3 regions of the Exiguobacterium sp. s101 genome follow, and region 2 is predicted to be linked to each of the others. Evidence: predicted binding sites of a transcription regulator. Region 2 holds the regulator's gene; each other region holds the start of a gene.
The links. Region 2 encodes Rex, which represses fermentation and respiration genes when NADH is low (regulators of the CRP and FNR family bind a similar motif). Its sites were predicted from a motif close to TTGTGAAATATTTCACAA; they were not measured.
Positions count from the first base shown of each region.

Region 1 (10,573 bases), on a different contig from region 2:
ACGGTATAATCGTAAATGACTTGGAGATTGCCCACCAGCAGTTCGATTCCTTTTTAGGTTCACCGATTGCTATGCTGTTCGGGATTGGATTAATGGTCGCTGGACTATCAAGCGCATCTGTCGGTACGTTGGCTGGAGATGTCGTTATGCAAGGTTATATTCAAAAGCATATCCCGATTTACGTGCGTCGTCTAATTACGATGACCCCACCGCTCTTACTCATTTTGTCTGGCGTCAATTTGTCAAACGCTCTCGTTTGGAGTCAAGTCGTTCTTTCGTTCGGCATCGCGTTTGCCCTCGTCCCCTTACTTCTCTTTACGAGCAACAAGCAATTGATGGGCGGACTGGTGAATCACCGCTTCACAACATGGATCGGTTGGGGAATTACAGCGATTGTCATCGCATTAAATCTCTTTTTGATTCTCCAAACTTTTGTCTAATCTCTAAATCAATAAAACAAGCGCAGGCCGATGTGGCCTGCGCTTATTTTATACAGTTCCCTGCAAAATCCCTTCCGCCCACTCGACTTCATCTGATGTCGGAGGTTTCGTTCCTTTAAGCGGATAATCTAATCCAAGCGCCTCCCATTTGTAGACGCCCATTTCATGATACGGCAAGATTTCGACTTTCTCGACATGGTCTAGCTTCTGAATGAACGCGGCGGTGCGACGAAGCGCACCTTCTTCAAGCGTCCACCCAGGAACGAGGACGTGGCGAATCCACATTTTTGTTCCGCGCTCGGAAAGATGTTCGGCAAGCGCGAGCGTGTTGGCATTGCTACGACCCGTTAGCTTTTTACACATATCGTCATCGATATGCTTGATATCGAGCAAGACAAGATCGGTATGATCTAAAATCGCATCCAAATTAGGAGGACGGAGCGCACCGGACGTATCGAGCGTCGTATGGAGCCCGTGCTTTTTCGCTTCACGTAGTAGCGCCTCTAAAAATTCGGGTTGCGCGAGTGGATCGCCACCAGAGATGGTGATGCCACCATTCGATGCTTCCATGAACGGACGGTAGCTGAGCGCCTCTTGAATGACGTCTTCAGCCGAGCGGTGATTATTCTTTTTGAAATCCCACGTGTCCGCATTATGGCAATACAGGCAACGTAACGCACAACCTTGTAAAAAGACGATGAAGCGAATACCAGGGCCGTCAACTGTTCCGAATGATTCGACCGAGTGTACATATCCCATTGTCATCGAAATGACCTCCTAACGAATGAGCGACCTTCCTAACGAAGGCCGCTAAGCCTTTATTTACAACGAACCGTGGAACGTACGGTTGATTACATCAATCTGTTGCTCACGCGTCAATTTGATGAAGTTGACTGCATATCCAGATACGCGGATTGTGAGCTGTGGATACTCTTCTGGATGTTCCATCGCATCAAGGAGTGTTTCACGGTTGAAGACGTTGACGTTCAAATGATGTCCCTTATGCTCTCCACTCATATAACCGTCGAGAAGTGCCGCCAAGTTGAGTTCACGTGCGATTTCTTCTTTTCCGAGTGCTTTCGGTACGATTGAGAACGTGTACGAGATTCCATCCTGTGCGTGCTCAAACGGAAGTTTCGCGACTGATGAAAGTGATGCAGCCGCACCTTTAGTATCTCGTCCATGCATTGGGTTTGCTCCAGGAGCAAACGGTTCACCAGCACGACGACCGTCTGGCGTGTTCCCAGTTTTCTTACCGTAGACGACGTTTGATGTGATCGTGAGTACCGATTGTGTGTGAAGCGCGTCACGGTACGTTTTATGTTTCCGTACTTTTTCCATGAATGACTCGACGAGTTCGACAGCGATCGCATCGACACGGTCATCATTGTTTCCGAATTTCGGGAAGTCTTCTTCTGTTTCGAAGTCGATGATGATTCCTTCTTCGTTACGGACCGGTTTAACGTTCGCGTATTTGATTGCCGAGAGACTGTCGGCCGTTACCGAGAGACCAGCGATTCCACAAGCCATCGTCCGTAAGATTTCTGGATCGTGAAGCGCCATTTCGATTCGTTCATATGCATATTTGTCATGCATGAAGTGAATGACGTTGAGTGTGTTGACGTATAGTTCTGCCAACCAGTCGAGTGTACGGTCGAAATCGGCATATACTTTTTCGTACGTGAGTACATCTTCTGTGTTCATTTCCCAAACCGGGGCAATTTGAGCGCCGTTCTTCTCATCGCGTCCGCCGTTCATGCTATAAAGAAGGGCTTTTGCCATGTTGGCACGCGCACCGAAGAACTGCATTTGTTTCCCGATCTTCATCGGTGATACACAACATGCGATGCCGTAGTCGTCGCCGAATTGTGGCATCATCAAATCATCGTTTTCGTATTGAATGGCCGACGTTTCAATCGACATTTTCGCACAGTATTGTTTAAACCCTTCTGGAAGTTTCGTTGACCAAAGGACAGTCAAGTTCGGTTCCGGAGCTGGTCCAAGGTTTGTGAGTGAATGCAAGAATCGGAACGAGCTCTTCGTGACGTTCGAGCGACCATCTTCACTCATCCCACCGATTGATTCTGTTACCCATGTTGGGTCACCTGAGAATAATTCGTTATAGTCCGGCGTCCGTAAGAATTTGACGATCCGAAGCTTCATGATGAAGTGGTCGACGATTTCTTGGACATCTGATTCCGTCAAACGACCAGACTCGATATCACGCTCTGCGTACACATCAAGGAACGTGGAGACGCGACCGAGTGACATCGCCGCACCATTTTGTTCTTTGATGGCTGCGAGATAGGCCAAGTACACCCATTGATACGCTTCTTGCGTGTTTTCCGCAGGACGACCAAGGTCAAACCCATAAGCCGATCCGAGTTGCTTGAGCTCTTGGAGGGCACGAAGTTGTTCATTCAGCTCTTCCCGCTCGCGGATGTCCGATTCAGATAAGAATCCGCCGCGTTTTGCCAAATCTTTTTTACGTTCTGCCATCAAGAAGTCAATCCCATAGAGAGCGACGCGACGATAGTCCCCGATGATGCGTCCACGACCGTAAGCATCCGGAAGACCTGTGATGATTCCCGACTTACGAGCGGCCCGCATCTCAGGCGTATAGGCATCGAAGACACCTTGGTTATGTGTTTTACGGATTTCTGAGTAAATTTTTGTGATTTCTTCATCTGGTTCGAAACCATATGATTCGAGTGCGGCATCAACCATACGAATACCGCCATTCGGGTGAATCGAACGTTTGAACGGTTCATCCGTTTGAACGCCGACAACTTTTTCTAACTCTTTGTTTAAGTAGCCTGGTCCATGCGACACAATCGTCGATGGTGTGTGTTGATCGACGTCCCAGACGCCTCCACGTTCACGTTCTTCTTTTGTAAGTTCCATCACACGATTCCACAGAACGTTCGTCGCTTCTGTCGGACCTGCTAAGAACGTATCGTTCCCTGTGTATTCATGACGGTTCAAACGGATAAACTCACTGACGTTTACTTCATTCGTCCATTGACCAGGTACAAAACCTGACCATGCGGATTTGATTTCGGTTGCCATGTTGATTCACTCCTCATTCTCGAAAGTAACTGCCTGCTATCTATACTTGAAGTGTACGTGAAAACGTGAACAATATGTTTTACATTATTGTGAAACTTGTAACAATCTTATGAACGTGATAAAACAGCCGTTTTTGAAAGCGTTTTACAAACTGTTATATTCCTTACTTCATAAAGTTTGAAACAGATGAATCCCTGTTAGATAGGGTTTCAATTTCATCTGTACTATTTTGATTGTTCTGTGACTAACTATACAGTTTTTAGAGTGATTTAACTCACATCACTCGGTTAGAACTTGAATTTTCGTGTCGTATCAGACACAATGAAGGCAGAACATTGTATAAGAGGAAGGGGTTCTACTTATGACGTACGAACCATTAACAACAAACAATACCTTTCAAGTCGGCGATCGTATCTCATTGAAGGTCGACGAGGCAGGTGAAAAGCGTGACGGATTTATCACAGAATTTGAAGATGGAGGGTTCTGGATTCGCTTTGACGATGACATCGAAAATGAAGATTTTATCGATTATCGCGACCAACTACTCGCTGCACTTGAGTCGCGTCCAATGAATGTCATCACGACACACCCGGAACTGAAGCCGTTCGAGCAAATGACGACCGAGTTACAGTATCGTGTCTATCAAGGATTCACGATTGAACAAGTTAAATTGACAGAAAAAGGTGCGGATGCCCACATCCAACTCATTGAGGACGGTCAAACGTTTACACAGACGTTACGTTCTACAATGGAAGATGATCAGGAGCATGTTCGCTATATTTGACGAGGGAGCGCTTTCGCTTCCTTTGTTTTTGCCTAAAGATAAGGAGACCGATTATGAATTTTACAAAACCTTTTATTAACGAAACGTGGGAACGGATGGGCTTTAACGAGCCGATGCCGGTCCAAAAAGAAGCGTTTCCCCTACTATTAGATGGAAAAGACGTGACAATCGAAGCACCGACGGGAACGGGTAAGACGCTCGCCTATTTACTTCCCGCGATTGAAAAGATTGATCCGTCGAACGATCGTATCCAAGTCGTCATCGTCGCCCCGACTCGTGAACTTGTCATGCAGATTCAACAAGTCGCACAGCGCTTCACTGAAAAAGGCGACGTCCGCATCGGTTCATTCATCGGCGGTGTCGAATTGAAACGCCAAATCGACCGGATCAAGAAAAAGCCGCATTTGATTGTCGGGACACCGGGTCGTCTCGTCGAGTTGATTGACAAGAAAAAACTGAAGCTTCACGAGACACATACCGTTATTTTAGATGAAGCCGACCAAATCATCGACAGCGGTTTGACAGAGGCCGCAGAACGAATCATCAAGCATACTGCGCATGAGCGTCAGCTTGCACTCGTCTCGGCAACACTCACCGATTCACTCAAAGAGTGGTCATCACCATTCATGAACGAGCCGGCTCATATCAAAATCGAACGTGCTGTCAGCGATCAAGTGACATACGGCTATCTGTTGACGACGCGTCGCTACAAACCGGAACTCCTTCGTCGTCTTTCACACGTCGATGGCGTGAAGGCACTCGCCTTCATCAACAACCGTTCGTTCTTGCCACCTCTTCGAGGAGAATTAGAGAAGTTGAAAGTGAACTATCGGATGCTCGACAGCTTGAAAGGAAAACGTGAACGCGTCGAGACGCTCCGTGAATTCCGTAAAGGGGAATACCCGCTCCTCATCACGACCGGCCTCGCGGCACGCGGCCTCGATATTGAGGATGTGACACATGTCGTCCATTTCGACTTACCGGAATCAATCGACGACTTCATTCACCGTTCAGGCCGTACCGCTCGCGGTAGCGCAGCCGGAACCGTCCTTTCCCTTGTGACGACAGACGATCTCCCACACTTGAAATCATTCGCACGTCAGCTCGGTGTCGAGTTAAAAGAACTTGAGATTTATCGTGGCGACGTGATTGAGAAACGGATTGAGGAGAAGCCTCCTGTCGTCAAACGTCCTGAGAACAAGCGAGGACCGCGCCGATGAAAAAAGACCGGAAAGTAATTCCCTTCCCTTTGCTCGTCGAAGAGTCCGAATTGCTTGCCGAACTGAAAAAGTTATATGAGCAAGCGGCTCTTGCGCGAAGCACACAGTGGACGAACTATATTCAAGAGATCGCGTCGGAAGGGACTTGGCATTTAAAAGACGCTGAGCTCTTCCGTGACCTCTTCATCGACTGGGCCGTCTTCTTTGAGACGGACGAGGACGGTATGACGCCCCACGGTCGCTATTTGACTGACCATAAGGGCGACATGTCACCTGCCCTCTATCACGCACTCCGTGGACTTGCTGTCCCGCGTTGCAGCATTTTTGAAGTGACCGAAGACGGTCAGTTAAAAGACTGGGAGTCAAAAGAGACATATGCTGTTCAGTTACCGGAAGAACGTGAGACCGGCGACCTCGTCCTCGGGAAGTTACTCGATATCCGAGGCAGCTGGCGCTTCGGTTCGGCGTTCCTCGCCTTACCCGCGAAAATGTCTGGTAATGTTGTCGATCTATATATCGACTTTACGGATGAAGTCGGTCCCGGTGCCTTTTTGGAGCAGTTCCCAGAGTTCTGTGCGGAACTGATCGACTTGTTACTTGATTTAGAAGAAGGCGTCATCATCCCGAAACCGACTAAATAAAGGGGCCAGATTTGTATGCAATCATCGCCTCACTATACTTATGGGTGCAAGTTCAGTATTCCAACACTAATACAAAGAGCGGGTATGCCAAGACCCGCTCAGATTTTATGAGACTCCGAAATCAATCGGGGTCTGTTTTATTTCCCAAAGGCTGCTGAACATGATCCAATCACAGATGAAACACCGAAGAAATCTAGCAAGGCTTCGCGCGCATCTGGTCCTGCATCTTTAGCGGCGAGTCGGACAGCTTGTTTAAGTGACGCTGTCTTACTTAATTTATCCTCTCGTGACATCTTATAGTATGGTTTGATTGCTTTAACAAACTTAGTGGCGCCACCGACAGATTTCAAGGCAGACTTAATTTTGAGGATTTTAGCTGGAGTAAAATTGACGACGATTGCAGTTCCGACGGCCCCTACACAACCTGCAATTGAACCTATACTAGCCATTCGAACATCCGATAAACCTTGTCCCTCTTCTAAACCGAGCGGGAAACTCACTTCATTCTCAAGGTATGTTTTAATGGCTTCCTCGCCTTGCATAATCACTTCATCCGGCATATTCTCGATTGCAGTTAGGATCTCAATTAACTGTAAATCCTGCTCATTCAAACCATCAGCAGCGTTAGCTGAACCTACTGGTATGAGTGAGGCAGACAAAACAAGTACCATTGCCATCATAACTGATACAATTTTTGATTTTATGGACAATTTATCTCTCCTCCTTCGTTTTCACTCCAAATTTAAGCACTGCAGCGATCAGAAAAATCGCAATGGTTATAACCGCTTTACTATTCTCAGACAATCCATCCACAAAAAAGTGTATAACGGTAATGGCTGCGAGGAGTAGGATGTAAATCCACTCTTTAGTCGAATTTTTCATATATATGACCTCCCATTCACTCGCAAAATTAACATACTAAAATTTGGAATGTAAGCCCGGAAAAGATGTTCTAAGGAGTAAGACATATGTCTATATTTAGAAATGTAAAAAATAAAAAAGCGGACAAACTTGTCCGCTAGAATGTTGATGAGGCATCCTCCCCGTTATAGCAGTGAAGAAACGTTATCGTAGCGGTCATCACTAGTAATGACGCTGACTCACGCTTCGGATGGACCCCATCTTTGCATATTTTTATCTGACATATACGTCAATCTGTTTGAGCATGTCACGCGCTTCTTCATTTTCAGGCGTGATTGCCGCGCTTGAGATTTGTCTCCCATCCTCGTATACATCGATAACGACACCGTCCTTCGCTTGGCGCGTTTGGTACAGGCGACCATTTACGTAAGAGGCATGATCCACCGAGTCGAGAACTATCCGAGTCGTTTGTTTCCCGGTGTTCAAGTCGATGACGACTTCCTCGCCGCCTTCATTTAATGCGATCAGGTTGTGGCCTGACACTGTATGATCCCAAAAGCCTTGGCCTTCAACCAATTGAACAACTTTCCCCATTTTTGTATCGTAAGCGAATAGTCCTGGCATCGCGTCCTCAACATGGATGTCCTCTTCCCCTTCTCGGATGACTTCGTGAGAACTAACACTGACTGGAACGTATCGTGTTTCTGTCAGCCGAGTATCTACATCAGTAGCATAAAATCGATTCGTATGCATGACACCGGTGATAAATCCTTTGTCCATACTCAATTCTTTGACGGTCACATCATTCATCGTCTGGTTGAACGTGGCGAGCATCGTTTTTGTTACCTCGCCATATCCGTCCCGATAGATCAAATTTAACTGGCCGTCCTTAATAAAGATACCTGCCCACCACCCTGTCATGATCTCATAAATTTGACGTTCCTCGGCATCGAACGTATAAGTCGATAGCTCTTTTCCTTCTACTTGTTCAAATACGATGAGCTCTTTCATTCCATCCTGACCGACCCCGATATATCCCTCTTCTGTTTGAATCGATTGGGCATATGTCATTCCGTTCATTTGTCGATGAACCGGGCGTTCTCCCTCATTTAAACGTTCATGATATCGTAGCGCCTCAGCAATATAATTCAAATTTGACGTGATGCGACTCTCATCAGTCGTCACTTCAAACCGCTCTTCTACACTGTCCTCTATGCTATAACTGATCTCAACCACTGCGTCTGTCCAAACAGATGGATTCGAATTGATGTCTAACGCCCATTCTGCTTTCGTTTCCGTCGCATCAACAGCAAACGTCCCAAGTCCAATCACGATGACCGCACCAAGAGCGGCCACATTCCACATTCGTTTCATTTTCTCACCTCAAACATTCAGTTTCGTCTGTAAAGATCGTCCGCCTAACCAAATCGTCACACCTGCCCATGCTATCAACACCACACCGACATATACAATCGTCTCATCATAAATCAGGTAATTATCCAAAAACGCGTAGCCTAAAATCGGAATAGTTAAGATGACAACTAGAATCGATAAGCTAAGTACCGGTGACCACAACGTCCGTTGCCAGAAACTTCGTTCAATCAACACAAATGCGAAGATGAAGAGCACAGCGATCGTGATCATCAATTGATGAATGACAAAATTAACGAGTGAAGAAGGATACATCATAGACAGTATTGCCTGGTACGATAGTGCTTGTTCAAATGACCCTTGCATCGGAATCATCTTATCTTCGAACCAACTTGTAAACGCTATGTATTGCAACTTAAGGGCAATCCATTCGACAGCGAACAACCCGAACGTCATCATTAATATGGTAGCGAGTTTGGCGAAAAAAATGGTCATTCGTTTTTGTGGCATCGTGAGGAGTCGCATCATGAACGTCCCTCGTCCTTGAAAATCGCGATACCAAATCCATACGCTGTACAGTAACACGGCAGCAACGGCAATCCCGAGGGATAAAAGATATGGAGTTCCGTTCAAGTAACTGACAAACATCAATTGATAGTCTGCATTCCCTGCACGACGTAACTGCTCGTACAATTGTGTCTCGCCCCATAAAAAGTAGCCGAGATATCCAAACTGGACGACGAGGAGACCGGTGACTAACATCAAGAACGGTTTCGTGACACGCTCGACTTCCCAACTCAATAGTTTCAATAGATTCATGCCCCGTACTCCTCTCTCATCACATCGACGATGGACTTACCATGAATGAAACGGACATCTTCGACATCAAACTCACGGACGATGCGTCCGTTATTCAACATGACCGCCTTGTCGATCAAGTACTCGATATCTTCAATCTCGTGTGTCGTAATGAGCACGCCCCGGTTCTCCATGACCTCACTCGAAAACAGTTCAACAATCTGTTCTTTCGAAAAGACATCGATTCCTGAGAACGGTTCATCGAGTAATAAATAATCCGGGTCTTGGGCAATGCCGAGTGCAAGGTTCGCTTTGGCGAGCGTCCCTTTCGATAACTCGCTTAACTTATCCTCCGGGAACAATTTAAAGTCTTCGACGAGACGAGCAAATAATGCCGAATCAAATGTCGGATAAAAGTCTTTCATAAACGCCTCACATTGCTCGATTGTAAAGTGAATCGGGAACATCGCATGGTCGGCGACGAAAGCGACACGGTTCAAATCGATCGGTTTTCCATCAATCAATACCGAACCTTTATCAAAAGGTGTCAATCCCATGATGCCTTTCAATAACGTCGATTTCCCTGTTCCGTTCAGTCCGATGAGACATGTGATTTCCCCTTTATTCGCTGTGAACGAAACGTCTTCAATGACTTGTTTTTTGCGATAGCGCTTCTTAACTCCCAACACTTCGATCATCGTATATTCCCTCCTTGTACTGTCGTTTGATTTTCTCGACAAGTTCGTCTACCGAGACGTCAAGCTCTTGAATCGATTCCACAAATACAGCGACCGCGTCATCTACAATCTCAGAACGAATGTGTTTCAAGATGGCGTCATCTGTCGTCACGCGACTCGGTCGATTTCGTTCGGTCGTAATCAATTGTTGGTCCTCCATTTCCTTAAACGCTTTTTGAACCGTGTTCGGATTAATTTTTAAATCGTTCGCTAGTTCTCGCCGGGATGGCATCTCATTCCCGGCCTTTAGTTCACCGAGTGCCATCTTCTTCTTGAAGTAGTCGACGACCTGTAGATAAACCGGTGCCCTCGTATTGAATTGCATGTTCATCACCTTTCTAAGTGTATGACATGGTTAATACACTTTCTAACTGTATTATTAGTGTAATACACTTCTGCGTCAATCTTTTTTTCAATTTTTCTCCAAATAAAAAACATCTGACACGTGCGTCAGATGTTGAAATGTTCAGTCAGAACACGATATCCGCCCCTCTTTTCGGATCGATTTGTTGAAGATACAGATCTTCCCCGGGCCAGTACCGGCGCTTATATTTCGCAAGTCTTTTCGCCGGATCGCCGAGGTATGTATCACGGTTCAATACTCGCTCATAACGAACCTCGCGTGGGCAGTCGAGATAAATCACATAATCGA
Region 1 covers NZ_JACSKX010000010.1:49,856-60,428, reverse strand. Annotated here, with positions in the region: gene KNO76_RS09735 (Nramp family divalent metal transporter) at 1-440, shown strand, start outside; gene pflA (pyruvate formate-lyase-activating protein) at 489-1,205, opposite strand; gene pflB (formate C-acetyltransferase) at 1,263-3,497, opposite strand; gene KNO76_RS09720 (hypothetical protein) at 3,871-4,293, shown strand; gene KNO76_RS09715 (DEAD/DEAH box helicase) at 4,347-5,513, shown strand; gene KNO76_RS09710 (hypothetical protein) at 5,510-6,154, shown strand; gene KNO76_RS09705 (hypothetical protein) at 6,292-6,864, opposite strand; gene KNO76_RS09700 (hypothetical protein) at 7,289-8,389, opposite strand; gene KNO76_RS09695 (hypothetical protein) at 8,399-9,205, opposite strand; gene KNO76_RS09690 (ABC transporter ATP-binding protein) at 9,202-9,882, opposite strand; gene KNO76_RS09685 (GntR family transcriptional regulator) at 9,860-10,252, opposite strand; gene KNO76_RS09680 (kinase) at 10,392-10,573, opposite strand, start outside.
Region 1: pflB (formate C-acetyltransferase) is a predicted target of Rex. The motif match lies at 3,597-3,614, and genes of this name have one in related genera.

Region 2 (10,573 bases):
CGAACGAAAAAGGAATATCCTCTTTATCTCCGGGTCCCAACACGACAGACAGTGGGATTGGTATCTCTTGAATGTCAGATTCTCGATTGAACTCGTTTCCTTCTATAGTGATGTCTTTGAACGTCGTCAAAAAGTTTAGGGTCAATTCTTGCAGTCGGACGACATTGGTCGTCGGGTTAGATACGTGCAAGGTTCCGGTCACTACCTGCTTCGGAATGAGTGCCGCAGGGTCAAACGTGATATCAGCTTCAATCTCCGAAAAGAACCATTTTTTGAATCGGTTTCCCCATTTGGACATGGCGGTCGCGCCCCTTTTCTCTAAATTATATGCTGTTATATCTGTTCCCGATTCCTTTTTTCAAAAAACATGGAGAAAAAGGTTGCTTTTTATAACTGTCTCACTTATTATAGAGGATGTCGAAACAATTCAAACCATCGCGGGGTGGAGCAGTCTGGTAGCTCGTCGGGCTCATAACCCGAAGGTCGTCGGTTCAAATCCGGCCCCCGCAACCAATTTTTATTTAATTTCATATGTCGTCGCGGGGTGGAGCAGTCTGGTAGCTCGTCGGGCTCATAACCCGAAGGTCGTTGGTTCAAATCCAGCCCCCGCAACCAATTTTTAAATGAGATAGCGAAACGATAGCGTTTCGTGTTTTTTTTTGCTTAAAATGAAGTGTACAATGAGTACATAATGAGAAGTGATAAAAGGAGAACCATTCATGTATACATTGATTACGCATTCTGCGGCGGAGACGCAGGCAGTGGCAGAACGTTTGGCCACACTCGTCGAAGCAGGAACGGTCATCACGTTAAACGGTGACCTCGGTGCCGGCAAAACGACGTTCACACAAGGGTTCGCAAAAGGACTCGGAGTCACGCGGAACGTCAACAGTCCCACCTTCACGATTATGAAACAATACAAAGGGCGATTGCCGCTCTATCATATGGATGTCTATCGTCTCGAGAATACGGGGGATGACATCGGGCTTGAGGAATATATCAACGGTGACGGTGTCGCCATCGTGGAGTGGTCGAACTTAATCGAGTCCTCGCTTCCGGAAGAACACTTGGCCATCGCGATTGAACGGGTCAGCGACGAAGAACGGAAACTGACACTCGCTCCGATGGGTGAGCGTTACGTTCAAATCGCCAAGGAGGTGCTCGCATGAAGCAATTGATGATTGATACCGCGACGACACGTTTATCTGTCGCGTTAAGTGAGGCTGGAGAGATTCAAGCCGAAGCGACGGTCATGGTCTCAAAAAATCATGCGGTCACCCTCATGCCGATGATCGAACAGCTTATGGCAGCAGTCAAATGGACACCGAACATGCTTGAGCGCATCGTTGTCACGACAGGACCTGGGTCGTACACGGGAATTCGGATTGGAGTGACGACGGCGAAAACACTCGCTTATACGCTCAATCTTCCGCTCATCGGGGTATCTGCCCTAAAGCTTATGGCAGCGGCCCCAAATACGGACTTGCCGGTCGTCTCGTTGATTGACGCACGCCGTGGCAACGCGTATATCGGATACTATCAGCACAACAAGGCACTGACAGACGATCAGCACGCCTCGGTCGCGGACTGGTTACGATTGAATAGCCAAGGGCGTTTCCTTATCGTCGGAGACGTGGAGCCGTTCCGTGACGTGTTAAGCGAATACGACTATATCGAAGCACCGGCTGCCCATCGATACGGGCGCGCGAGTGATTTGGTCGTATTCAGCGATGAGACGAGCGACGTCCATGCGTTTGAACCAGAGTATTTGCGTCTCGCCGAAGCAGAAGCGAAATGGTTAGAGGGTCAAAACAATGGCTGACGTGAAAATTCGTCGGATGACGTGGCTCGATGTCGAAGAAGTGACAAAAGTCGAGAAAGCGTCGTTCTCTATTCCATGGACAAAAGAAGCGTTCATGAATGAAATGCTCCGAAATGAACAAGCGATTTATTTTGTCGCGGTCCATGACAAACGGGTCGTCGGTTTTGTCGGGGTATGGCAAATCGTCGATGAAGGACATATCACGAACATTGCCGTCTTACCTGAATTTCGGGGGCAAGGGATTGGCAATCAACTGTTAGCGGAACTCGTCACATTCGCCAAGTCGAAAGGACTTGTCGGATTGACGTTAGAAGTCCGTGTGTCAAACGTCGGCGCGCAAAAACTGTATGAACAGTTCGGTTTTATGCAAGCTGGACGGAGAAGGCGCTACTATCAGGATAATAATGAAGACGCCTATATTTATTGGGCGAAGTTAGGAAGTGAATCAGAATGAACACATCACTGATCCTCTCAATCGAGTCGAGCTGTGACGAGACGTCCGTTGCGCTCGTCAAAGACGGAAAGACGTTATTGTCAAACGTCGTCTCTTCTCAAATCGAGAGTCATAAACGATTTGGTGGCGTCGTCCCTGAAGTGGCGTCCCGTCATCATGTCGAGCGTATCACGTATGTCATTGACGACGCGTTAAGCGAAGCAGGCGTGAAGATGGAAGATGTGGACGCGGTCGCAGTCACACAAGGACCGGGTCTCGTCGGTGCCCTTCTCGTCGGCATCAGTGCAGCCAAAGCATTGGCGTTCGCCCATCAAAAACCGCTCATCGGCGTCCATCATATCGCGGGACATATTTACGCGAATGAACTCGTCGAAGAGATGCAATTCCCGCTCGTCTGTCTCGTCGTCTCAGGAGGCCACACGGAACTCGTCTATATGCCAGAACATGGTGTCTTCGAAGTCATCGGTGAGACACGTGATGACGCGGCGGGTGAGGCATACGATAAGGTCGCGCGCACGCTCAGTCTCCCCTATCCGGGTGGACCTGCGATTGACCGCTTGGCTGCGCTCGGGGAAGACACGTATAACTTCCCACGCGTTCGTCTCGAACCAGGTAGCTTTGACTTCAGTTTCAGTGGCTTGAAGTCATCGGTCATCAACGCCGTACACAATGCGGAGCAACGTGGAGAGACGGTCATCCCAGAAAATTTGGCGGCGAGCTTCCAAGCGAGTGTCGTCGAAGTACTCGTCGAGAAAGCGATTCGTGCCGTGAAGGAAAAAGGGGCGAAGCAATTGCTCGTCGCAGGTGGTGTCGCGGCGAACCGTGGCCTCCGCGCAGCACTTCAAGACACAACTGCTGCCGAAGGGATTCAACTCGTCATTCCACCACTTGACCTATGTGGGGACAACGCCGGCATGATTGGGGTTGCGGCACATCACGCGTATGTGCGCGGTAAGCGCGATACACTAGCGATGAATGCGGTTCCTGGGTTATCCTTAGAAGAGAGCATGACAGTCTAGGGGGAAATAGAGACATGACGAAACGCATCATCATCGGAGGACTCATCGTACTACTCGTCGTTGCGACGTTCTTACAAGTACGTGAGATCATCCGCGCTTACAATATCGCCTATCAAGAAGAAATTGTTCCAGAAGAGACACGAGTGAAGTCATTGACTGGAGAAGACACATTGGAGGGCATCGGTCGCGTGACCGGAGAGAATACGCTCATCGAGTCACTATATGGCTACACAAGTGTCGTCGACCAAGAGCCAGAGCGTGTGATCGTCGTCGATCGCAATCTCGGGGTACAGCCAAAAGCGAGCGATGCTTATTATGAAATCGAGCGGGGTCGCGAGGCAACGGAAGAAGAAGCGGCGAAGTTTGATGATTTGATCGAGGAGCTCGACGAACAGCAGCTGTTCGCGCAAGTCATCTCGACACACGAGGCACGCTATGTGACGAATGGCGAAAAGCTGATGACGTTCTATAAGGTGTTCACACGTGACGTCGATACGAACGAGGCTGTCTTCTTTATCGCTGAGGACGGGACGAAGCTCGACTTCCATACGGTAGGATTCCAGCCGTTACGATATTTCTAATATAAAGAGAGGCCGGCGTATGACAACGCTGACCTCTCTTTTTACTGTTTACGCTTTTGGTTGTCGATAATTCTCTCGATGCCATGTGTTGATACGACTCATGATGAACACGAGAAGGGCGAGAATCCACATGAAGAGTGTCTCTTCGTAGAAGTGGGCCCATACCGAGCCTGGCGCATAGAACGTATGAACGGTCACGTCGACCGGCCAGACGACGATGCGAATGAAGAGCGTGCTCATGAGCAATCCACTGAAGAGACTGAGCAAGATCCCTGGCCACGTCTGAATGATGAAGCCGATGACGACAGGCAAAAAGTAAAAGAGAATAGACGGGACGATCGTCGGCTCACCGCGGATGAGTTCAGATACGAACTCGGTCCCGGTCGGCACGATGTAGGCGAGTCCCGTGAGGAACGCTTGAATGAACTCGATTCGCATGGCACGGGTACGCATCATGTATGGAGTTCCTCCCATTCCGCATAAAGTGCGGTGATCGATTCTTTCGCTGCGTCCGATTCGGTCGATAGTTCTTGGGCACGGGCGAAGTCGTTGAAGACGTCCGGCTCACACAGCAACTGTTCGATCTCGTCGAGACGCTTCTCATGTTGCTCGATCGCCAGCTCGATCTCTTCGATGCGCTGTTTGATCCGGCGCTCTTCCCGTTGCTGTTCCTTGTCGGCGCGTTGTTTTTTCACGACGATCTGCTTCGTCTCCTCACGGGCGAGTCGTGCGAGTTCTTCGAGCTCTTCTTTCTTCTCGACGTAGTACGAATAGTCTCCGAGATACTCATCGATGCCGTTCGGCGTGATCTCTAATACACGTGTCGCGAGACGGTCGATGAAGTAGCGGTCATGCGAGACGAAAAGGATCGTGCCCGGATAGTCGAGGAGGGCATTCTCTAAAATCATCTTCGAGTCGAGATCCAAGTGGTTCGTCGGCTCGTCTAAGATGAGGAGGTTCGGTTGCTCGAGCTTCAGCTTGGCCAACGTAAGACGTGCCCGTTCACCACCCGATAGTTCGAGGACACGTTTCGTGACGTCATCGCCGCTGAAGAGGAACTGACCGAGAAGACTCCGCACTTCTTGCTCACGCATGAGCGGCCAGTCGTTCCAAATCTCATCGATGACACGGTTTGTGTCAGACAAGTTTTGTTGCTCCTGATCGTAGTAGCCGATCTCGACGCCGGTCCCGTAACGGATCTCACCCGTGAGGACGGCTTGTTGTTTCGTCAACACTTTGAGTAATGTCGACTTCCCGACCCCGTTCGGACCGACGAGCGCGACGGATTCACCGCGCTGCAGCTGGAAGCGGAGATTTTTGGCGATTGCTTCCTCATACCCGATGGCGAGGTCACTCGCGCTCAATACATCGTTCCCACTCTGGCGTTTGATAGAGAACGAGAGGACAGCACTGCGTTCGTCACCGTCCGGAGCATCGAGACGGTCGACTTTCTCGAGACGCTTCCGTACGCTTTGCGCCCGTTTCGTCGTCGTCGCCCGGGCGATGTTTCGCTGGATGAAGTCCTGCATCTTGGCAATCTCTTCTTGCTGCGACTCGAACTGCTTCTTCTCTTGTTCGTAAAGGGCAGCCTTCTGCTCGAGATACTTCGTATAGTTCCCGACGAAGCGACGGCTCCGATGACGTGACAGCTCATAGACGACCGAAACGACACGGTCGAGGAAGTACCGGTCGTGGGAGACGATGAGGACAGCTCCTTTATAGCCGCCCAAGTACTTCTCGAGCCAGGCGAGCGTCTCGATGTCCAAATGGTTCGTCGGCTCATCCAAGATGAGCAGGTCAGGACTTTGAAGGAGCATCTTCGCCAAGGCGAGACGTGTCCGTTGTCCCCCGGATAGCGTGTCGATGCGACGTTCGAAGTCATCCGGATAGAAGCGCATCCCATGGAGGACCGAGCGGATGGTCGCTTCATACTGGTAACCGCCACGCTCTTTGAACGTATGCTGCTCTTCATCGTAAGAAGAGAGGAGACGTTCGTACGCAGCGGCGTCATTTAGGATTCGTTCGGATCCCATGTCGGCTTCCATGCGACGGAGCGTCTTCTCCTGCTCGATCAAGTCCGTGAAGACGGTGAGCATCTCGTTCCAGATCGTCTCGTCGGATTCGAGCCCTGAGTCTTGGGCGAGATAGCCGATGGTGACGTCTTTTGGCTTCATGATGTCCCCGGAATCATAGTTGTATTCACCAGCGATGACTTTCAAAAGTGTGGACTTACCGGCACCGTTCCGACCGACGAGGGCGACACGTTCACCTTCCTGGATTTCGAGTTTTACGTTTTCTAAAATCGGCTCGACGCCGAAGGATTTGGATAAGTTGTTGACTTGCAGTAGGATCAAGTGAAAAAACCCCTTTCTCTCTATTTAGTATACTGTATTTTTCAGCGATTTTAGGTATATTCGTTGAGTGGTCATGTGAATTCGTTTACAATCAAGGTGTATGAAATTCAGATTCGTTTGTAACGTGTCGTAAAAAGGAGGCTCTTTCCGTTGAGTCAAAACGAACCAAAGATTCCACAAGCGACAGCCAAACGGTTGCCACTATACTATCGATTTATTCAAAGCCTGCATGCGTCAGGGAAACAACGTGTCTCTTCAGCAGAACTGAGTGAGGCGGTCAAGGTCGATTCGGCTACGATTCGCCGTGATTTCTCGTACTTCGGTGCGCTCGGTAAAAAGGGATATGGCTATAACGTGCAGTATCTGTTAGACTTTTTCCGAAAGACACTGAATCAAGACGAGATTACGAATGTCGCCTTGGTCGGGGTCGGTCACCTTGGGACGGCATTCGTCAACTATAACTTCCTTAAAAACAATAACACACATATCGTCGTCGGGTTCGACGCAGACGAGACAAAAGTCGGCACGACGATGTCAGGCGTCCCAATTCATCACGTCGATGAGATGGAACAGATTATGAAGCAAAACAAGATCGACGTCGCCATTTTGACGGTACCTTCTGCCTATGCGCAGCCCGTCGCAGACGACTTGGTGCGATTCGGCATCAAGGGTATCTTGAACTTCACACCGGCACGACTCACTGTACCGGACACCGTTCGCGTCCATCACATCGATTTGTCGATTGAGCTGCAGTCACTCATTTACTTTATGCAACACTATCCAACCGCTGAGGGGGTCCATCAATAATGGAATTACTAGCATCATCACTCGTCGTCGGGATGCCAGGTGGGGTGAGTCTATTTGTCATCGCCATCATCGCACTCATTCTCTTCGGACCGAAGAAATTACCGGAGTTTGGTCGCGCGGCCGGGCAGACGCTTCGTGAGTTCAAAAATGCAACGAACGGCATGATGAACGAGCACGACGAGAACGACAAGAACGACAAGAAAGCTATCGAAAAGAAAGAGCAGTAAGCCATGAATCATCAACCTGATCAAGAGCGGGAACTCACCGATCACTTGACAGAGCTGCGGAGACGACTGATGCTATCTGCATTTGTCGTCTTTGCCTTCTTTTTGATGGCTTTGCCGAGTGTCAAATATGTACTCGCATACTTGCAAGAAGATCTCATCGAACGTGGGCTCGAACTGAACGCCTTTGGGGTCGCGGACCCACTCATGATTTACTTGAACTTGGCGCTCGTCATCGGCCTGATTGCGGCGAGCCCATTCCTACTGTATCAAGTGTGGGCGTTTGTCGCACCCGGTCTGCATCCGAATGAGCGGAAAGGCACGCTTGCCTATATCCCGATCATCTTCGGATTGTTCTTGATTGGTCTTGCGTTCGCCTACTATTGGTTGTTCCCGCTCGTCCTCGATATCTCGACGGACCTCGGGCAAGACCTCGGACTCGAACAACTCATCGGGGCCAATAATTACTTCACGTTCTTGTTGCAGCTGACAATTCCGTTCGGTCTATTATTCCAATTACCGGTCGTGACGATGTTCCTCACCCGGATCGGTGTCGTGACCCCGTACTTCTTATCGAAGATTCGAAAGTACGCGTACTTTGCGCTATTCGTGGTCGCGGCGTTCATCACACCACCGGACTTGACGTCGCACCTCATGGTGTCACTACCGCTCTTCTTCCTATACGAGATCAGCTTATCGATTTCACGTATCACCTATAAAGGGGTGCTGCGCCGGGAGAAAGAAGCGATGGTGCAAGAACAGATGGATTTAATGAAACAGATGAATGAGAAATGAGCATCGTTCCGTAAATGGGATGGTGCTTTTTTGTGTATTACACTCTAGCTCAACAGGACTTTCATGCTGTTCAAACTTTAGACACTTTTAAGTGAAATAGTGAGCATAGTCGTTGAACCTTATATTGTGAAATAGTACACTAAGATCAAGGATTAAGTGTGATGTTTATCACAATGTAAAACGAAACGTATTGTCTAACATAAAAGGAGAGACGACTCATATGAAAATCGCAGTCATCGGATGTACACACGCAGGAACAGCAGCTGTCAAAGGATTACTCGCCAAGCATGACAATCTCGACATCACCGTTTACGAGCGGAACGATAATGTCAGCTTCCTTTCGTGTGGGATCGCGCTCCACGTCGGTGGGGTCGTCCAACGTGCGGAAGAGTTGTTCTACTCCTCTCCACGTGAACTTAAAGAACTCGGTGCGACGATGCGCATGAAACATGACGTCTTGTCGATCGACTCCGAAGCGAAGACGGTCCACGCCAAAAATCTTGAGACCGGGGAAGACGTGCATGACACGTATGACCGCTTGATTGTCACGACAGGTTCATGGCCAATCGTCCCAACGCTTCCGGGGATCGAGATGAACGGAATCGAGCTCTGTAAAAACTACGCGCATGCCCAACGCATCATCGAACGCGCGACAGATGCGACGAAGATTGCCGTCATCGGGGCGGGCTATATCGGAGTCGAACTCGTCGAAGCGTTCGAAGCATACGGAAAACATGTCACATTTATCGATAGTGCCGACCGCATCTTGAATAAATATCTCGACAAGTCGTTCACGGATCAATTAGAAGCGGACATGACAAATCGCGGAATCGATCTTGAACTCGGCCAGACGGTCGATGCGTTCCGTGGAACAGATGGGAACGTCACACATGTCGTGACAGACAAAGGTGAATTCGAAGCGGATCTCGTCATCTTGTGCGTCGGATTCCGTCCGAATACAGGACTCCTAGAAGGACAGGTCGACATGCTCGGGAACGGCGCCATCATCGTCGATGACTACATGCGCACGAGCAACCCGGACATCTTTGCGGCGGGGGACAGCTGTGCCGTCTACTACAACCCGGCACGCACACACGCTTATATCCCACTTGCGACGAACGCTGTCCGCATGGGAACACTCGTCGCGGAGAACTTGATGCAACCACGAGTCCGCTACCAAGGAACACAAGGAACGTCAGGACTTCGACTCTATGACTGGAATATCGCGTCGTCTGGATTAACGGAAGAAGCGGCAGCACTCTTTGGGCTCGAAGTCGAAAGTGTCGTCATCGAAGACGCGTATCGTCCGGAGTTTATGCCGACCGCAGAGAAAGTCGAATTCAAACTCGTCTATGAAAAAGGAACACACCGTATTGTCGGTGGACAAGTGTTATCGAAAGCGGATTTGACGCAAGCGGTCAACACACTCTCGCTAGCCATCCAAAACGAGATGACAATCGAAGAGCTCGCCTATGTCGACTTCTTCTTCCAACCGCACTACAACAAACCATGGCACTTCCTGAACAGCGGAGCGCTTGAAGCGATGAAAGACAAAGTGAATGCCTAACGAAAAACGCGGAAGCTAAAAGCTTTCGCGTTTTCTTATAGATAGCGTGGCGCATCTTTCATCAAGTTGGCAAGAAGGATGTAGATGAGAAAGTTAGCCGGCAAAAAAACGAATAGTAGCCGAATACCGAGTGAAGAGATGTTCACGTATTCAGCGATCCCACCGCATACACCGGCAATCGAGCGGTCGGTCGCCGACTTACGAAGTGTACGTTGCATAGCAAAACTCCTTATGAGTTGATATGTAAATTTTACCATAATAAGTGCATAAAACATCCTCGTCGATTGATTTGTTAATGTAGATTATTTACAAGTTACTCGGGGAGCGATTCGAACAGACCGGTTATGAGGTGGTGTATGGAGCACACACAGAGCGGGAAGGGGTGTTGACGTTACAGGAGGTCGCCTCGACGAGTGATGTTTTATTGCTATGTACACCGTTTGCGGAAGCGGTCGACCTGTTACCAACACTCGCTGGATTGGATGGGGAAAGTATTGATTGATGTGACGAATCCGATTACGATTGAGTTTTTCGAAGTGGAGCGGCCGGACGGAGTGTCAGGTGCGGAGTATTTGCAACGACTCATTCCGGATAAGAAAGTTGTGAAGACGTTCAATCAGACGGGGGTCGAGAATTTAGGCAATCCGGACGGGTCCGTCATGTTCGTCGCGGGTGAAGATGAGGAAGCGGTGCGGCTTGTCGTCGAGCTATCAAACAAAATCGACTTCGCTATTTACATACAGCAACTCTTCTGTTGTCAGATTTGAAGTGGAATAACTCATCATGATTTCCTACTTTCTTAAATTGAAATTGTTATAATGAATGCAGGTTTCATTGTGATAAATAAAGTGATTCCTACGAATTACTAAAAGATATTTATAACAAAGAGGAGAATTTAGATGGTATTAGCGATTTTGACGTTCATCGTCGCATTTGTTCATGTCGTCGGT
Region 2 covers NZ_JACSKX010000012.1:87,757-98,329, reverse strand. Annotated here, with positions in the region: gene KNO76_RS11165 (sporulation protein) at 1-298, opposite strand, end outside; tRNA gene KNO76_RS11160 (tRNA-Met) at 437-513, shown strand; tRNA gene KNO76_RS11155 (tRNA-Met) at 539-615, shown strand; gene tsaE (tRNA (adenosine(37)-N6)-threonylcarbamoyltransferase complex ATPase subunit type 1 TsaE) at 720-1,169, shown strand; gene tsaB (tRNA (adenosine(37)-N6)-threonylcarbamoyltransferase complex dimerization subunit type 1 TsaB) at 1,166-1,822, shown strand; gene rimI (ribosomal protein S18-alanine N-acetyltransferase) at 1,815-2,276, shown strand; gene tsaD (tRNA (adenosine(37)-N6)-threonylcarbamoyltransferase complex transferase subunit TsaD) at 2,273-3,295, shown strand; gene KNO76_RS11130 (hypothetical protein) at 3,310-3,876, shown strand; gene KNO76_RS11125 (hypothetical protein) at 3,925-4,332, opposite strand; gene KNO76_RS11120 (ABC-F family ATP-binding cassette domain-containing protein) at 4,329-6,230, opposite strand; gene KNO76_RS11115 (redox-sensing transcriptional repressor Rex) at 6,381-7,037, shown strand; gene KNO76_RS11110 (twin-arginine translocase TatA/TatE family subunit) at 7,070-7,264, shown strand; gene tatC (twin-arginine translocase subunit TatC) at 7,268-8,056, shown strand; gene KNO76_RS11100 (FAD-dependent oxidoreductase) at 8,277-9,623, shown strand; gene KNO76_RS11095 (PspC domain-containing protein) at 9,659-9,841, opposite strand; gene KNO76_RS11090 (hypothetical protein) at 9,976-10,125, shown strand; gene KNO76_RS11085 (NAD(P)-binding domain-containing protein) at 10,118-10,390, shown strand; gene KNO76_RS11080 (hypothetical protein) at 10,523-10,573, shown strand, end outside.

Region 3 (10,573 bases), on a different contig from region 2:
GAATGCGTCGACCGCCATTTTGTCAATCTTCGCATCGAGTTCTGCTTTCTTGATACCTTGCGCCTTGAACGAAAGTTTGATGTTCAAGCGTTGACCGAGCTCGATGATCGCTTGGACGAGTGACTCGACACCTTCAGCTGTCGTGCTAGCCGGAAGACCGAGGTAACGTGCGATTTCTGCGTAACGTTCGTCAGCGATGAATGACTCATATTTCGGGAACGCCGCAAGTTTTGATGGGCGTGTCGCATTGTAACGGATGACGTGTGGCATGAGGATCGCGTTTGTGCGACCGTGCGGTACGTGGAACTCTCCACCGATTTTGTGAGCGATCGAGTGGTTGATGCCGAGGAACGCGTTCGCGAACGCCATACCTGCCATTGTTGACGCGTTGTGCACTTTCTGACGAGCTTCCGCGTCGCTACCGTTTTCATACGCTTTTGGTAGGTAGTCGAAGATCATCTTCATCGAACGGAGCGCAAGTCCGTCCGTATAGTCGTTTGCCATGACTGATACGTAAGCTTCGATGGCGTGTGTCAACACGTCCATTCCTGTATCTGCCGTGATTGATGCTGGTACGGTCATGACGAACTCAGGGTCGACAATGGCGACGTCTGGTGTGATCGCGTAGTCAGCAATCGGATATTTCACATTACGTTTTTTGTCTGTAATGACGGTAAACGGTGTTACTTCTGAACCTGTACCAGAAGTTGTTGGGATAGCGACGAACATTGATTTGTTACCGAGTGTCGGGAACTTGTATGTCCGTTTGCGAATATCCATGAATTTCTGACGAAGGTTTGAGAACTTTTCTTCTGGACGTTCATAGAAGAGCCACATCCCTTTCGCAGCATCCATTGGTGATCCACCACCGAGTGCGATGATCATGTCTGGCTGGAAGTGACGCATCGCTTCAGCACCGTTCATGACCGTCTCAACAGATGGGTCTGGTTCGACTTGGTCGAAAATACGGTACTCAACACCTGCTGGTAAGTTTTTGATGACTTTATCAGCGAATCCGAGTTTGACCATCATTTCATCCGTTACAATCATCGCCCGCTTTTTCGTTGTGAGTGATTGAAGGTATTGGACAGAGTTTTTCTCAAAGTAGATTTTTTCAGGTACTTTAAACCATTGCATATTCACGCGACGTCTCGCCACCTTTTTCACGTTGAGTAGATGTTTCGCCGTCACGTTTTCAGAGACGGAGTTTTTACCGTAAGACCCACAACCGAGCGTGAGGGATGGTGTCATTTCGTTGTAAAGGTCACCGATTCCACCGTGTGCTGAAGGTGAGTTGACGATGATGCGACAAGCTTTCATACGAAGACCGAAATCAAGGATGGCATCGTCGTCCGTTGAGTGGATGACCGCTGTATGGCCGAGACCACCGATTTCAAGCATTTTTTCAGCAACCGCAAATCCTTCTTCACGTGATTGAACTTTATAAGCACCGAGGACCGGGCTCAATTTTTCATGTGAGAGAAGTTCTGTCGCGCCAACTGTTTCAAGTTCAGCAATCAAGATTTTTGTGTCAGCTGGGACTTTGAGACCTGCTTTTTCTGCAATCCACGCTGCCGGCTTCCCGACGATCTCTGGGTTGACTGCGCATGTGTCCGTACGGATGACGAGGGTTTCAAGTTTCGCTTTTTCTTCAGGTGAGCAGAAATAGCAACCGAGTGCTGTCATTTCCGCTTTCACTTCTTCGTATACTTCTTGGTCGACGATGATTGCTTGTTCAGACGCACAGATCATTCCGTTGTCGAACGTTTTTGAAAGGATAACGTCTGAGATGGCACGTTTCACTTTTGCTGTTTTGTCGATATAGGCTGGTACGTTACCAGGTCCGACACCGAGAGCCGGTTTACCAGTCGAGTAGGCGGACTTGACCATCGCTGCTCCACCAGTAGCAAGGACCATCGCGACACCAGGATGATTCATGAGTGCTTTCGTCGCATCAAGTGACGGGACTTCTACCCATTGAATCAAGTTTTCAGGAGCACCTGCGGCTACCGCTGCGTCACGTAGGACTCGTGCCGCTTCACTTGAACATTGTTGAGCTGACGGGTGGAAGGCAAAGATAATCGGGTTACGTGTTTTAATGGCGATGATCGCTTTGAACATCGTAGTAGAAGTAGGGTTCGTGACCGGTGTGACACCTGCAACGACGCCGACCGGCTCTGCGATGTATGTGATTCCGTTTTGAACGTCATCTTCAAGGACGCCAACCGTTTTCTCTCCACGAAGTGAGTTATAAATATATTCTGTCGCAAAGATGTTTTTGATCATCTTATCTTCAAAGACACCGCGACCTGTTTCTGTATATGCTAGTTTCGCAAGTTCGACGTGCTTCTCTAGACCTGCAAGCGCCATCGCTTGTACGATGTGATCAATTTTCTCTTGGTCGAACGTCATTAACGTATCGAGTGCGGCGTGTGCGCCCGCTACGAGCGTATCCACCATTTGTTCTGCCGTTGTTTCCACTTTTGCTTTTTCTTTAACTGCCATGTTAGGTTCCTCCTCATAAGTGAGAGCTTTTAATGAACATATTGACTTGATGGAAGCACGATAAGGTGCTTGTTTTCAAGAGATTGTGCTTTCCTTCACATTCATAGAATACAATGTTTTTCCGGTTTTGTGGGTGACAACAATGTGAACTCTTTCACAATATTTTTTTATCATTTGTTGATAGCTCTTGATTTTTACATACACCCTCAGTAAAATCGAATGCGTTTTCATGAAAACATGAGTAGTGATTCATGTAAACGCTTACATTAATTGTGTCAGTTCTATCTCTTATAAGATGTATCAAACATCACATCAACCCGTTTTTAGGTTCAACTGCACCTAACTCGTGTATAATGAACATAGAACCTAACTAGGAAGTGAATCTATTATGCCGAAACAAGATGCAGCGGACCAGTTTGTCAAACTAATCCCTTTAATTCGTCGTAAATTGCTACGTCGATCTGATTTTCCTCAAATTCCAAACTTGAACTTTTCTCATTTCCATCTATTAATGTTGATTGAAGACGAGGGGGCAGTCACGAATGGACGAATTAGCGAGACACTCTCCATCGCACCACCGAACGTCACCCCTCTCATCACGAAACTGTTGAACGAGGGCTACATTACCCGCGTACCCGATGAACGGGATCGCCGAGTGATATGGAACCAGCTGACGGAGAAAGGTGCGCGAATCTTACTTGAACGAAGAGACTCGTTCCGAACGCTATTCGAAGAGCGCCTCGCATTTTTAAATGAAGATGAGACAGACCGGCTGATTGAAAGTTTGAAGACCCTCACTGAGATTGTAGAGAAAATGGACAAAGGCGACGAGTAAATCTTTACTCGTCAATTCAGCCAACTTCTTATATAATCTGTAATGAATCTACGTACAAATGGAAAGAGAGATGACATGTAATGGGTCGTAAATGGAACAACATTAAAGAGAAGAAGGCGTCTAAAGATGCCAACACGAGTCGCGTTTATGCGAAGTTCGGTCGCGAAATCTATGTGGTCGCCCGACAAGGGGAACCAGATCCTGAATTGAACCAGTCATTAAAATTTGTGGTGGAGCGCGCTAAAACATATAACGTGCCTCGCGCAATCATCGATCGTGCAATCGATAAAGCAAAAGGCGGCGACGAAGAGAACTTCGACGAACTTCGTTATGAAGGATTCGGACCGAATGGTGCGATGGTCATCGTCGACACGCTGACGAACAACGTGAACCGTACAGCATCAGAAGTTCGTGCTGCTTTCGGTAAAAACGGAGGCAACATGGGCGTCAGTGGTTCGGTCGCTTATATGTTCGATGCGACAGCCGTCATCGGTGTCAACCAAATGTCTGCAGATGATGTTCTTGAACTTATGATGGAACACGACCTTGACGTTCGTGATGTCATCGAAGAAGACGAGACGGTAATCGTCTATGCCGAGCCTGAAGCGTTCCACGCCGTTCAGACCGCATTCAAGGCTGCCGGGGTTGAGGAGTTTGCCGTCGCAGAGTTGACGATGCTTCCACAGAACGAAGTGTCGCTCGATGACGCATCGAAAGAACAATTCGAAAAATTAATTGACGTTCTCGAAGACTTGGAAGATGTGCGCCAAGTGTATCACAACGTCGATATGTAACACGCAAGCGATAACTTTTACGAGTTATCGCTTTTTTCATGAGCGATTTGACAAGGGTCACATCATATGTTAAATTTCAAAAAGTCTTTATCATATTAAAGTGATACCAAGAGAAAGGAAACATGAAAGGTGTTGGATGTATATGAACGCAGTGTTACTTGCAGTCATCGTCTTATTCGCGCTCGCCATCAATCGAGTGCACATTGTATTATCCTTAATATTAGCGGCGCTAGTCGGAGGGCTTGTTGGAGGACTTGGATTTAACGATACGTTGACCGCCTTTAGCAATGGCCTCGGGGGCGGAGCGAGCATCGCGCTCAGTTACGCACTCCTCGGCGCATTCGCCGTCGGGTTGTCGAAGACGGGTCTACCAGACGTCTTGGCCGAAAAACTGATTGCCATGTCGGGTCGTGACGTGTCGGGTAAACGCGTGAGTTATGTCAAAGCGTTCTTATTGGCGCTACTCCTATTATTGTCGATCAACTCACAGAACGTACTCCCGATTCACATCGCCTTTATCCCGATTGTGATTCCACCGTTACTCGTCTTATTCAATGAATTGAAACTAGATCGCCGTCTCGTAGCGACAATCTTAACTTTCGGTCTTGTGACACCATACATGTTGTTACCAGTCGGATTTGGCGGTATTTATTTGAATGAAATTCTCATTGCGAATGTCGAAGCGAACGGCTTGACAGTCGGCGACGTCAATATCATCTCAATCATGGGAATCCCGGCATTAGGTATGGTCGTCGGATTGATCGCAGCGTTCATCCATTACCGGAAACCGCGAACATATGAAACAATCGCGCTCGGACCGTCTGACTATGAAGTTCGTCAAATGGGCGGTTTCAAGATGATTATGACGCTTGTCGTTGTTCTCATCGTTCTCATCGTTCAATTACAGACCGAGTCGATGATCGCCTCGGCAGTGACAGGACTGATGTTACTCTCGATTTTCCGCCTCATCCCTTGGTCGGAGGCAGATGACATCTTCACGAGCGGCATGCGCATGATGGCGTTCATCGGTTTCGTCATGATTGCCGCAAGCGGATTCGCAGCCGTCATTCGTGAAACAGGCGCGATTGATCCGCTCGTCAACGGTGCGAGCAATCTGATGGGTGACTCGAAAATGATTGCCGCTCTCGTTATGCTACTCGTCGGACTAGTGATCACGCTCGGAATCGGGTCAAGTTTCTCGACCATTCCAATCATCGCAGCCATCTTTGTACCTCTTTGTGTACAGTACGGTTTCTCTGTGGAGGCGACGATTGCCATCATCGGGACTGCGGGTGCTCTTGGTGATGCGGGGAGTCCTGCAAGTGACTCGACGCTCGGACCTACGAGTGGATTGAACGCTGACGGCCAACACGATCACCTACGTGAGACGGTTTGGCCAACGTTCCTACACTACAACATCCCTCTCATCATCTTCGGGGTGATTGCGGCAATGGTCCTTTAATCATTTCTTCCGTCGTGAATAAATCGTTCCTAGTAAAATTAATATGAGGATAAACCAGATTCCGGTGTACATGAGGATTTCGGTAAACATAAAACTCCTCCTAAACTAAAGATAAGGAGCGACGGTTGTCGCTCCTTTTTTATGATGAGGTTTTTAAGACAGACTTGCAAGTATCGAGATAGGAGTCGACCACTTCTGCCACTTCTCGCCCTTCTCGAATTGCCCAAACGATTAAGCTTTGACCTCGCTTCGCATCCCCGGCGACAAAGACATTATCCGTTACTGTATGGAAATCCTTCGTCTTTTCGACGCCGATTTTCCGCAATTCATGCTCCGGTCTCTCAAACCCAATCGCAACGAGGACGAGATCCGCAGGATACGTCTCGATCGAATCTTCTTCCACGAAGAAAGTCGCCTGACCATCCGGGTTGACAACTTTCGTCATCCGTTCCGTTTCAATCCCAGTGACACGTCCTTCTTTCGTGACGATTTGGTTGGAACGAATCAAATACGTTCTCGGGTCTTTCTCATACACCTCGAGCGATTCAGCGTACGCATAATCTGTCGTTAGCGTGTCAGGCTGCAACGGCCAAGGTTTCTCAGGTGCACGAAGCAACCCTTTTGATGGGTGCTTACCAAATTGAACGACTGATTTTGCGCCTTGACGAATCGCAGTCGCCACGCAATCGGCGCCTGTGTCCCCACCTCCGATGACGATGACATCTTTATCTTTGGCGTCAAATTTCGATTCGAGATACACTCCTTTTCGTTCATGCATCGAGGCTGTCAAATAGTCCATTGCCATTTCCACGCCAATGGCATCATCTCCATCAATCCCAAGCGTACGCTGTTTTTGTGCGCCAGTCGCCAAAATGACAGCATCGTACTCGTTACGAAGCGATTCGACCGTCACGTTGGTACCGACCTCTACATTCGTCCGGATGACGATTCCCTCTTGCTCGAGCAGGCGAACACGACGTCTTACGACACCTTTATCCAGTTTCATGTTCGGGATTCCGTACATGAGGAGCCCACCCGCTTCGTCCGCCTTTTCGATAATCGTGACCGAATGTCCAAGCTGGTTCAATTGATCGGCTGCAGCCAATCCGGCTGGACCGCTTCCGACAATCGCGACCGTCATCCCGGTTCTATGCTGAATCGATCTCGGTTTCACCCATCCTTCTTCAAAGGCACGGTCGATGATTGTCCGTTCAATCGATTTGATGGCGACAGGATCTTCACTAATGGCGAGCGTACATGACCCTTCACACGGCGCCGGACAAACCCTTCCCGTGAACTCCGGGAAGTTGTTCGTCTCCATCAATCGATGATACGCACCCATCCAGTCTGCTTTCGTGACAAGCTTGTTCCATTCTGGAATATAGTTGTGAATCGGGCATCCAATCGTCTCCTGACCAATCAACTCCCCGACATGACAGAACGGTGTGCCGCAATTCATACAACGTGCGGCTTGTTGCTGGACAGATTCGTCATCCATACGAGACGCATATTCATCATAATCTCTCACCCGTTCATCAACCTGACGCTCTGGTAAGGTCGTTCGCGCGATATTCAAAAAGTTATGTTTCATGCGATACCTCCTTCAGTCACGACGCGGAACAATTCAAGTGCTCGGTCGGCCTCACTCAATTCTGGACGATTCGCCTCAATCTGACGCATCACGTCTAAGACGTTCGCATAGTCTCTCGGAACGATTTTCACAAAGTGTGAACGCACTTGTTCAAATGACTCTAAAATCATCCGTGCTTTGACGCTGTCTGTATGGAATTGATGCGCTTCAAGAAGTGTATAAATTTGTTCCATGTCCTCATCGTCCAGTTCTCGTTCGACGGAAACGAGTTCCTCATTGACGAGTTGTTCATACGCTTGTGCTCCGTAAATATAAGCTGTTCCACCAGACATACCGGCCGCAAAGTTTCGCCCAATCTGCCCGAGTACGAGAACAGTACCACCCGTCATATATTCGCAGCCATGATCTCCGACTCCTTCGACGACTGTCGCTGCACCTGAGTTACGGACGGCAAAACGCTCGCCGACGTGCCCGTTAAAGAAAGCTTGACCGCTCGTCGCTCCGTATAAGCAAACGTTACCAGCAATCATTTGTTCACTCTCGTCAAACGGGGCATGTTTTTCAGCAATCAACGCCAGTTTCCCTCCACTCAAGCCTTTACCGATATAATCGTTTGCATCTCCAATTACAGAAATGGTGATTCCACGTGGTATGAATGCACCTAAACTTTGTCCGGCCGACCCACTAAGTCGAAGTGAAATCGTATCGTCCGGAAGACCAAACTGACCATGAACTTTCGTTACTTCAAATCCTAACTGTGTCCCGACCGCTCGATCCGTGTTGCGAATCCGACCAACGAAGAATGTCGGCTGCAACGAGCTAATCGACCGGGAAACTGCTGGAATCAATTTCCGATGATCATAGGAATAATATGCCGGATGAGGTAGCTCTTCAGAATCTGGGAGTGGTGTCGGCATTGAGAGCATCGGTGCTAAATCCAACCGTTTTGCTTTCGGATGAGTCGTCTTCCACTCACTTTCTTCGAGTAAATCCGTTCGACCAATCACTTCGTCGAGTGACGTCACACCAAGTGATGCTAAGATCTCCCGTACTTCTTCAGCTAAGAATGTTATCAAGTTGACGACATGTTCTGGTTTCCCCATGAATTTTTGGCGAAGTACCGGGTCTTGCGTCGCCACACCGACCGGGCAAGTATCTAAGTGACATGCGCGCATCATGATACAGCCGAGAACGACAAGCGGTGCTGTCGCAAAAGCGAACTCTTCCGCTCCGAAGATTGCGGCCATGACGATATCCCGCCCTGTCATAAGCTTTCCGTCCGTCTCAAGCGTGACTCTCCCCCGCAATCCATTCAATGCAAGCGTTTGATGTGTCTCTAAGAGACCGAGTTCCCAAGGGAGTCCCGTATGCTTGATTGATGTCTTCGGAGAAGCACCGGTCCCGCCATCATATCCACTGATGACAATCGTATCCGCGTTCGCTTTTGCCACACCTGCCGCAATCGTCCCGACCCCTGATTTCGATACGAGCTTGACACTGATTTTTGCGTTCGGATTCACATGCTTTAAATCAAAAATCAGTTGTGCCAAATCCTCGATGGAATATATATCGTGGTGCGGAGGCGGCGAGATCAGTCCAACCCCAGGAACCGAACCTCGAACTTCCGCTACCCATGGATACACTTTGTTCCCCGGAAGTTGTCCACCTTCTCCAGGTTTTGCTCCTTGAGCCATTTTAATTTGAATTTCATCGGCATGATAAAGATATTCGGCTGTCACACCGAAACGTCCGCTCGCGACTTGTTTGATGCGACTGATTCGCTCGTTTCCAAATTCATCTGCCACATAACGAGCGCGGTCCTCTCCCCCTTCACCAGAGTTACTTTTCGCACCAATCTGGTTCATGGCGATGGCGAGTGTTTCGTGCGCTTCTTTCGACAACGACCCGAACGACATCGCGCCGGTCTTGAATCGTCCCACAATCGAAGTGATAGGTTCAACTTCGTCAAGCGCCACAGGACGTTGTGCTTTGAACGTAAACAACTGGCGGATAAACTGTCCTGAAGACTCATGCAATTTGACGTAGGCGTCGTAGTACTTTCGATCATTCTCGCGGCAAGCTCGTTGCAACAAATGAATTGTCTTTGGATTGAATGCATGCTCTTCTCCGTCTGCCCGCCACTGGAAATCGCTCCCCGCTTCTAGCGGACGATTCGTCTGGTAAGCGGATTCGTGCAACACTCTCGCCTCGCCCTCTAGTTCAACGAATCCAATCCCAGATAGTTGAGATGTCGTTCCTCGGAAATGCCTTTCAATCAATCGACTGTCTAATCCGATCGCTTCGAAAATTTGAGCCCCACGATAGCTTTGAATCGTCGAGATACCCATCTTCGACATGATTTTGACGATCCCTTCTACGACCGCTTTCTGATAAGATCGAACAGCCTCTTCAAACGTATGAGCGATTTGACCATGTTCAACTAAGTTTTGAATCGTTGCATACGCGACGTATGGATAGACCGCATCTGCTCCGTAACCAATCAACGTCGCTGCCTGATGCACTTCTCGAACTTCTCCACTCTCACAAATGATGCTACAGCTCGAGCGTAAGTTCTCCCGAATTAAATGCTGGTGTACCGCACTAAGTACGAGAAGTGAAGGCATTGCAATTCGCAACTCATTCATGAGGCGATCAGATAGGACGATGACGTTCGCACCTTCTTGAACAGCTTGACTGACGCTCTTCAAGAGTGCGTCAAGTGCCGATTCTAAATCACTCGCAAATGTTGCATCGATTCGTTTGAGTGTAAGTCGCTCATCAATCTGATCAAGGGTGGTGCCATCAATAATCGGATGGTCTAACCAGACACGCTTCGCATGCCCGCGTCCTGTATGGACCGGATCTCCTTGCGGACCAATCCAGGTGAATGTCGCCGTGACAATCTTCTCTCGCAATGCGTCAATAGGCGGGTTCGTCACTTGTGCAAAATGTTGTTTGAAGTAATGGAACAGCGATCGTGGGCGTGTCGAAAGCACAGCGATTGGTTGATCGTGTCCCATCGACCCGATTGGATCTTTCTCGTCATTAATTAAAGGAACCATGTATTGTTCGATGTCCTCTTTTGTATAACCGAATGCACGCTGCACACGGTCTAGCTCTGAAACCGTTTGCTCCTGAACACCTCTGTCCTCAATAATCATCATTTGCTTTAGCCATTTATGATATGGCTCTGACTTCGCAATCGTCTCCTTGATTTCACTGTCTGGAATCAATCGCTTCTCAATCAGGTCAATCAACAACAACTGCCCCGGTCTGAGACGTTGCTTTGATTTGACGTTCTCAGCATCGACCGGAATGACCCCCGTCTCAGACGACAGGATCAATTCCCCGTCCAATGTTTCGATGTAACGCATCGGACGCAAGCC
Region 3 covers NZ_JACSKX010000001.1:8,053-18,625, forward strand. Annotated here, with positions in the region: gene adhE (bifunctional acetaldehyde-CoA/alcohol dehydrogenase) at 1-2,505, opposite strand, end outside; gene KNO76_RS00055 (MarR family winged helix-turn-helix transcriptional regulator) at 2,894-3,340, shown strand; gene KNO76_RS00060 (YebC/PmpR family DNA-binding transcriptional regulator) at 3,421-4,134, shown strand; gene KNO76_RS00065 (Na+/H+ antiporter family protein) at 4,277-5,596, shown strand; gene KNO76_RS00070 (glutamate synthase subunit beta) at 5,736-7,187, opposite strand; gene gltB (glutamate synthase large subunit) at 7,184-10,573, opposite strand, start outside.
Region 3: adhE (bifunctional acetaldehyde-CoA/alcohol dehydrogenase) is a predicted target of Rex. The motif match lies at 2,648-2,665, and genes of this name have one in related genera.